3 regions of the Kutzneria chonburiensis genome follow, and region 3 is predicted to be linked to each of the others. Evidence: riboswitches for the same ligand, from Rfam matches in the RefSeq annotation. Region 3 holds a riboswitch; each other region holds the start of a gene.
The links. A riboswitch is a leader RNA that binds a small molecule or an ion and turns the genes downstream of it on or off. The one in region 3 is predicted to bind S-adenosylmethionine.
Positions count from the first base shown of each region.

Region 1: it holds a riboswitch for S-adenosylmethionine, as region 3 does, so the genes downstream of both, M3Q35_RS38520 (methionine ABC transporter ATP-binding protein) here and thrC (threonine synthase) in region 3, are expected to answer to the same signal.
Region 2: it holds a riboswitch for S-adenosylmethionine, as region 3 does, so the genes downstream of both, M3Q35_RS25185 (aminotransferase class V-fold PLP-dependent enzyme) here and thrC (threonine synthase) in region 3, are expected to answer to the same signal.

Region 1 is NZ_CP097263.1:8,255,499-8,257,755, reverse strand. It holds gene M3Q35_RS38525 (methionine ABC transporter permease) at 1-385, opposite strand, end outside; gene M3Q35_RS38520 (methionine ABC transporter ATP-binding protein) at 382-1,392, opposite strand; SAM riboswitch class I at 1,618-1,708, opposite strand; gene M3Q35_RS38515 (GNAT family N-acetyltransferase) at 1,850-2,257, opposite strand, start outside.
Region 2 is NZ_CP097263.1:5,583,182-5,585,438, forward strand. It holds gene M3Q35_RS25185 (aminotransferase class V-fold PLP-dependent enzyme) at 1-1,013, opposite strand, end outside; SAM riboswitch class IV at 1,051-1,163, opposite strand; gene M3Q35_RS25190 (hypothetical protein) at 1,342-1,617, shown strand; gene M3Q35_RS25195 (DUF6304 family protein) at 1,614-2,257, opposite strand, start outside.
Region 3 is NZ_CP097263.1:9,475,842-9,478,098, forward strand. It holds gene thrC (threonine synthase) at 1-1,012, opposite strand, end outside; SAM riboswitch class I at 1,023-1,137, opposite strand; gene holA (DNA polymerase III subunit delta) at 1,226-2,197, shown strand.

The DNA of each region.
Region 1 (2,257 bases), 1.2 Mb from region 3:
CCGCCTCGACGACCGTCGCGTCCACCTCACGCAGCGCGGACTGGACGAGCCGGCCGAGGAACGGCACCGCCCCGATGGCCAGCGGCACGATCGCCGCGGTCGGGCCGATCGAGGTGCCGATCAGCGGGCGGGTGACAACCTGTTGCAGCAGCACGATGAGCACGATGAACGGCAGTGACCGGCCGAAGTCGACCACGGTGCCCAGGATCCGGTGCAGCACCGGCACGGGCCGCAGCCCGTCCGGCGCCGTCACGTGCAGCAGCACGCCGAGCGGAATCCCGAGCACCGTGGCGAACAACGTTGCCACGCCGACCATGTAGAGCGTCTGGCCAAGTGCGGGGTGGAGCAGGTCGAACACATCGGACCACGGAGTGGTCGGTCTCACGCAGCGACTCCCTGCGGGCCCTTCTGGGCCCGTCGAACGAGGGCGCCGGCCTCGGAGATCCACTCCAGCGCGGAGTCGGCCCGCTCGCCGGTCAGGCCCAGCCGGAACCGGGCGACCGGGGTCTCGCCGAGCCGGGTCAGTCCGCCGCCGAGCACGGCGAGGTCGACGCCGAACCGGTTGGACGCCTCCGGCAGCAGCGCGCCCACCGCGGCGAAGCCGACCAGCACCACGTCGGCGACGCGGTCGTGGTTGGCGGCGATGCCGTCGGTCTGGTCGAGCGCGGGCAGCAGCGCGTTGGCGGTACGACTGTCCACATCGGACACAAGGTCGAGCAGCCTGCCGTTCTCCACGATCCGGCCGCCGTCGAGCAGCGCGACGTCGTCGCAGATCCGGCGGACCACCGCCATGTCATGTGTGACAACAACAACCGTGACACCGAGCTCGGCCCGGGCCCGGTCGAGCACGGTCAGCACGGAGCCGGTGGTCTCCGGGTCCAGTGCCGAGGTGGGCTCGTCGGCCAGCAGCACCGCGGGGTTCGCCGCCAGCGCGCGGGCCACCGCGATGCGCTGACGCTGACCGCCGGAGAGCTGGTCCGGGTACGAGGCGGCCTTGTCGGTCAGGCCGACCAGGTCGAGCAGTTCGCCGACGCGGCGACGCCGGGTCGGGCCGTCGACGCCCGCGGTTTCCAGCGGCAGCGCCACATTGCCGGCCGCCGTGCGCTGGCGCAGCAGCGAATCCCCTTGCGGCACAACGCCGATCTGCCGGCGCGCGGCGCGCAGCCGGTTGCCGTCCAGGGTGACGAGGTCGGTGCCGTCCACGCGGATCGCACCGCTGTCCGGGCGCTCCAACAGGGCGATGCAGCGGGCCAGGGTCGACTTGCCGGAGCCGCTCGGGCCGACGACGCCGCACACCGCGCCTGCCTGGACCTCGAGGGTGACGCCGTCCAGGGCGCGCACGGCGCCGCTACGACTGGGGAATGACTTGACCAGATTGTCGACAGTGATCACTGTTTGCTCCACGGCACGCGGCGACCCCGCGCGAAGACGGCGCGCGCAGGTCGTCCTTTTTGGACCGTCCTATCGGGACGATGCGATGAGGGTGAACCGACAGTAGGCGGCGGTAGGGGTGTTACCGGCCGGCCCGACAGCCCGTCGCGGTGCGACGGCACTGATCGACCACTCGACGGCGAGTGAGCAGCAGCGCTGCGCACACTCGTACGAGGTCCATGACGTCCTCCATCGGTCCTGGCTGTAGCACCTGCCCCGGGTGGGGTGGTTGCTGCGGCTTCGTCGATCCAGGTCTCTCGGCCGCTCGGGATGGATGCAAGTAGCAGTACACCTGACCGGTATGTGGAAAATCAAGCCGTGCCTGCAAAGAACCATGGATCGTTCGGTAAGTCACACCAATGGCCGAAGATTACTCGGCCACCGACATATCGGACAGCGACTTCATCGGCACCCAGAGTTATCCGTCGAGCAGGTCGCGCTGGTACCAGGTGCCCTGTTTGCCACCGAGCTCGGCGGGGTCGGCCGGACCGGTCTCGGCGAAGCCGCTCTTGAGCAGGACCCGCCGCGAAGCGACGTTCTGGTGGGAGGCGGCGGCGCGGAGGGTGTGGAGGCGGTGCCGCGAGGCGGCCAGCACGCACAGGTCCCGCACGGTGCGGGTGGCGAGGCCGCGGCCGGCGGCGGACTGGGCGACGCGGTAGCCGAGGTCGGCGGTGCCGCCAGAGAAACGGTCGAGGTTGAAGCGGCCCAGCACGGAGTCGTCCTCGACGACGAGGTAGAAGGCGCAGAGGCCGGTGGCCTGATCGGCGAGCAGGGCGTCGTATCGGGCGGTGAACTGGGCGAAGTAGTCGTCGCCGCGGTCGGAGAT
Region 2 (2,257 bases), 3.9 Mb from region 3:
CTGAAGATCGCCAGCTCGTGCAGGCCGGGGATGCTGCGCAGGCCCTCACGCAGCCGCGTCAGCAGCGTCTGCTCGTGGGCGACGATGCGATCCCAGCCGTGCCGGGTGATCGTGTCGCAGGCCGCCGCGAGCGCGTGCACGCCGACCACGTTGGGCGAGCCCGCCTCGTGTCGCTCCGGCACCGCCGACCACGCCACGCCGAGGTGGTCGCCCCAGTCCACGACGCTCTTGGTGGCGCCGCCGCCGACCAGGTACGGCTCCGCCGCCTGGAGCCAGTCCGCGCGGCCGATCAGCGCGCCCGCGCCGTACGGGGCGTACAGCTTGTGGGCCGAGAGCACCACGTAGTCCACGTCCAGCGCCTTGATGTCCACCGGGCGGTGCGGCGCCAGCTGCGCCGCGTCCAGCGCGATGCGCGCACCGAAGCGCCGGGCCACCTGCGCCAGCTCCGCCACCGGCCACAGCTCGCCCGTGACGTTCGAGGCACCCGTCACCACCACCAGGCGCGGGCCTTCCGGGCACAGCTTCAGCGCCGCCTCCAGCGCCGGCACCGCCGCCGCGGCCGACTCCGGCGTCTGAATGCGACGGACGTTCGGGCCGCGCCAGGGCAGCAGCGCCGCGTGGTGCTCCGTGTCGAACAGGACCACGGAAGTGCGGCGCGGCAACGACTTCGCCAGCAGGTTCAGCGAGTCCGTCGTGTTGCGCGTGAACACCACCGTGTCGCTCTTACGAGCGCCCACGAAGCGCCGCAACGTATCCCGGGCCTGCTCGTAGACCTTTGTGGACACCTGCGAGGCGAATCCCGCGCCACGGTGGACACTTGCGTACCAGGGCAGCAGTTCGTCGACCGCGTCGCGCACCTGCTCCAGACAGGGGGCGCTGGCCGCGTGGTCCAGGTTGGCGTACGTGATGCGCTCGCCGGTCACCAGCGGCACCGACAGCCGGGCGCCGACCACGGCCGGCACGGTGGGGATGCCACTCTCGGTGTTGCGGGCCGGCGGGATCGCGATGGTCACGGGGGTGCTCCTCGGGTCAGGGACCCGCCGTGCAGAGGGTCCGCGCTTGCCCGGTCGCGGCGCGACGGGCCTGGTCCTCACCCGGGGCACCCCACCGCGGAGGAGGGTTGCCGGCCAGCTAGCCGGGGCTTGACGCTGGCACTCATGACCTTTCGTCAGCGACGATAACCGACCGTGCGCGGATCCGTCGAGACGTCCTCCCACATCGTGAGAGCCGTCACGAACGGGTGTTTCTCTTCCCGGAGGAGTGAAGCCCCTCTCTTTTTCCGCCCCGACCGGCGCAGACTCGGCCCCGGCAGCACCTTGGCCGACCCGCTCGGAGGTAGTCATGTTCCGCGAGCTCGACGACGAGCTCAGTCGCCACCTGGCGATGCTCGCCGACCTCGCCCTTGACCCCGATGACCGCCTGGTCAGCGGCATCACCCGCACCCAGCTCCCCCGCGTCGTCGATGCCGTGGCCACCCTGCTCAGCGAGCACTCCCCCGACCCCGTCGGCCGCTGCGGCACCTGCCGCCCCGACCACTGGTGGCAGTCCCGCCCCGCCTTCCCCTGCCCGGCGTACCTGGCCGTGCACCGCGCCTTGTTCGCCGGGACGTTGGCTTAGCCGCGATAGCCCGTGCCGGGCACCCGGCGCTCGTACTCCGCGCACAGGTACGTCTCCGGCACCTCCTCGGCGACCGGCACCGACCAGTAGTCGCGTTTCGAGCGCACCGCCAGGTACTGCTCCTTGGCCTCGCGGTGACAGCAGATGCCCATCATGTCGCGGCCCGCGGGCGAATAGTCCGCGTACTGGCAGGTGACGCAGCACGCCAGCCGTGCACCGGACGGGAAGCCGTCCTCCAGACGCTGCAGACCTCGTTCGAAATCGTCCGCCGCGACCTGGACGGTGACGCCCTCGACCTCCGCCGCCAGCCTCAGGTTCCTCGGTTCGTCGATTCGCAGGTCAAGGCCGAACCGCACCGTCGTCGGCCGTCGGCTGCCGTCGATCTCCAGCGTGCACGGCAGTTCCCCGCTCAGCGCGCACTGATCGAGATCGCCGGCTCCGTTCACCGTCAGCTCGCGCTGCCCCGGCTCGACCGGTTCGAGCCCGTCGAACTGGAACCCCCAGACCTCGACGCCGCGCACCACCGTGTGGATCTCGACCCGCCGATCGCCCGGCCCGTACCGAACGGTCGGTTCGAACCGCCAGACAACGGATTCCGTGCCGCGGTCGTCTTCGTAGCTGCCCGGAAAGGTCTGCGGGG
Region 3 (2,257 bases):
CCTCGACGGCGCCGCCGGTGCGGCGCACGGTGTCCAGCACGTACGGCCCGTCGGCCGGCGCGCCGATGGCCAGCGACCGGGCGATGGTGTCGGGGCGGACCGGCGCGACGACGTCGGTGCCGGCCTTGTAGGCCGTCGACACCGGGGAGCAGCCGGTGGCCTGGGCGCCGAACACCCGGTACGGGGTGGCGTCGACCAGCCCGAGCTCGCCGAGCTCGCGGAAACCCTTGTCCACCTTGGTCAACTGCGAGCCGGAGGCGACCGGCACCACGATCTGCCCGGGCAGCCGCCAGCCGAGCTGCTCGGCGACCTCGTAGGCCAGCGTCTTGGAGCCCTCGGCGTAGTACGGCCGGACGTTGACGTTCACGAACGCCCAGTCCTCGTGCTCGGCGGCGAGCTGGGTGGCCAGGCGGTTCACGTCGTCGTAGTTGCCGTCGACGGCGATCAGGGCACCGTCGTACACGGCGGTGGTGAGGATCTTGGCCTTTTCCAGCGAGGACGGGATCAGCACGACCGACTCCCAGCCGGCGCGGGCGGCCGCGGCGGCGACGGCGTTGGCCAGGTTGCCGGTGGAGGGGCAGGCCAGCACCTTGAAGCCGAGCTGGCGGGCCGCGGCCAGTGCGACCGCGACCACGCGGTCCTTGAACGAGTGCGTGGGGTTGCCGGTGTCGTCCTTGACCCACAGGTTGCGCACGCCCAGCGCCGCGCCGAGGCGGTCGGCCTTGACCAGGCGGGTCAGGCCGGGCTCGGTGTTGGGGAAGGACTGCACGTCGGTCGGCACCGGCAGCAGGTTGCGGTAGCGCCAGATCGACTTGGGGCCGGCCTCGATGTCCTCGCGGGTGACGCGGCCGAAGTCGTAGGCCACTTCGAGGGGGCCGAAACACTCGCTACAGGCGAATTCCGCGGCCAGCGGGATCTGGTGGCCGCACTCACGACAGCTCAGGGCGCGCGCGGGGCCGAGGTTGACAGGGCCCAAGTTGGCGGGCGTACGGGCGTCGACGGTCGAGGTCATGGGAGGCGTCTCCTCATCTTTCCCACGTGTGGGTCGGAATTGGCACCGTGTTCGACGCACAAAGACATGCGTCGCCGGTTGCCGGGGCTTCAACGGGCCGTTCCCTCTGCCCCTCTGGATGAGCGGTGTTCAGTTGTGACCTGCACGGTACGGCAACGCGACGTGGCATCGCCACCCGCGAGCCCAGTATGCGGGACGTGGAAGGATGACGGGGTGAGTGCCGCCCCTGATCCGCTGCTGCTCGTGCTCGGCGACGAGGAACTGCTGGTCGAGCGGGCCGTGCGGGCCGCGTTGGCGCAGGCCCGCGAGGCCGACGCGTCGGCCGACCTGACCCGCGTGCGGGTGACTGACCTCACCCCGCCGGAGCTGGCCGAGCTGCTCAGCCCGTCGCTGTTCGCCGAGGGCCGGGTGGTGGTGCTGGAGGGGGCGCAGGAGGTCGGCAAGGAGATCGCCGACGCGGTCCTGTCCTACGCCAAGGAGCCGGCCGACGGCATCGTGCTGATCGTGCTGCACACCGGCGGCGGCCGGGCCAAGGTGGCCAAGGACCTGCCGGGCGCGCTGAAGAAGGCCGGCGCCACGGTGGTGGAGTGCTCGAAGATCACCAAGCCGGCCGACCGCGACGCGTTCGTCAAGGACGAGGTGCGCCGGGCCGGCGGCAAGATCGACCCGGCCGGGCTGGCCGCGCTGATCGAGACGGTCGGCAACGACCTGCGTGAGCTGGCCGCGGCCGCCTCGCAGCTGGTCACCGACAACGACGGCAAGGTCGACGAGGCGGCGGTGCGCCGTTACCACCAGGGCCGGGCCGAGGTGACCGGCTTCGCCGTGGCCGACCTGGCCGTGGTCGGGGACCGGGCCGGCGCGATGGAGGCGCTGCGCTGGGCCATGCAGCTGGGCGTGCCGCATGTGCTGGTGGCCGACGCGCTGGCCGAGGGCGTGCGCACGGTGGCCAAGGTGGCCTCGGCCGGCCGGGGCGACCCGTTCCGGATGGCCGGCGACCTGGGCATGCCGCCGTGGAAGGTGAAGCGCGCGCAGGGGCAGGCCCGTGGCTGGTCACCGGCCGGGCTGGCCGAGGCGATGCAGATCGTGGCGGCGTTGAACGCCGACGTGAAGGGCGTGGCGGCCGACGCGGACTACGCGTTGGAGCGGGCCGTGCTCAAGGTGGTCGCGGCCCACCAGATCGGCTGACGCAAGCGAAAGGGGCGTCCCCGCAACGGGAACGCCCCTCTCGACGACGAAACGGCGTGC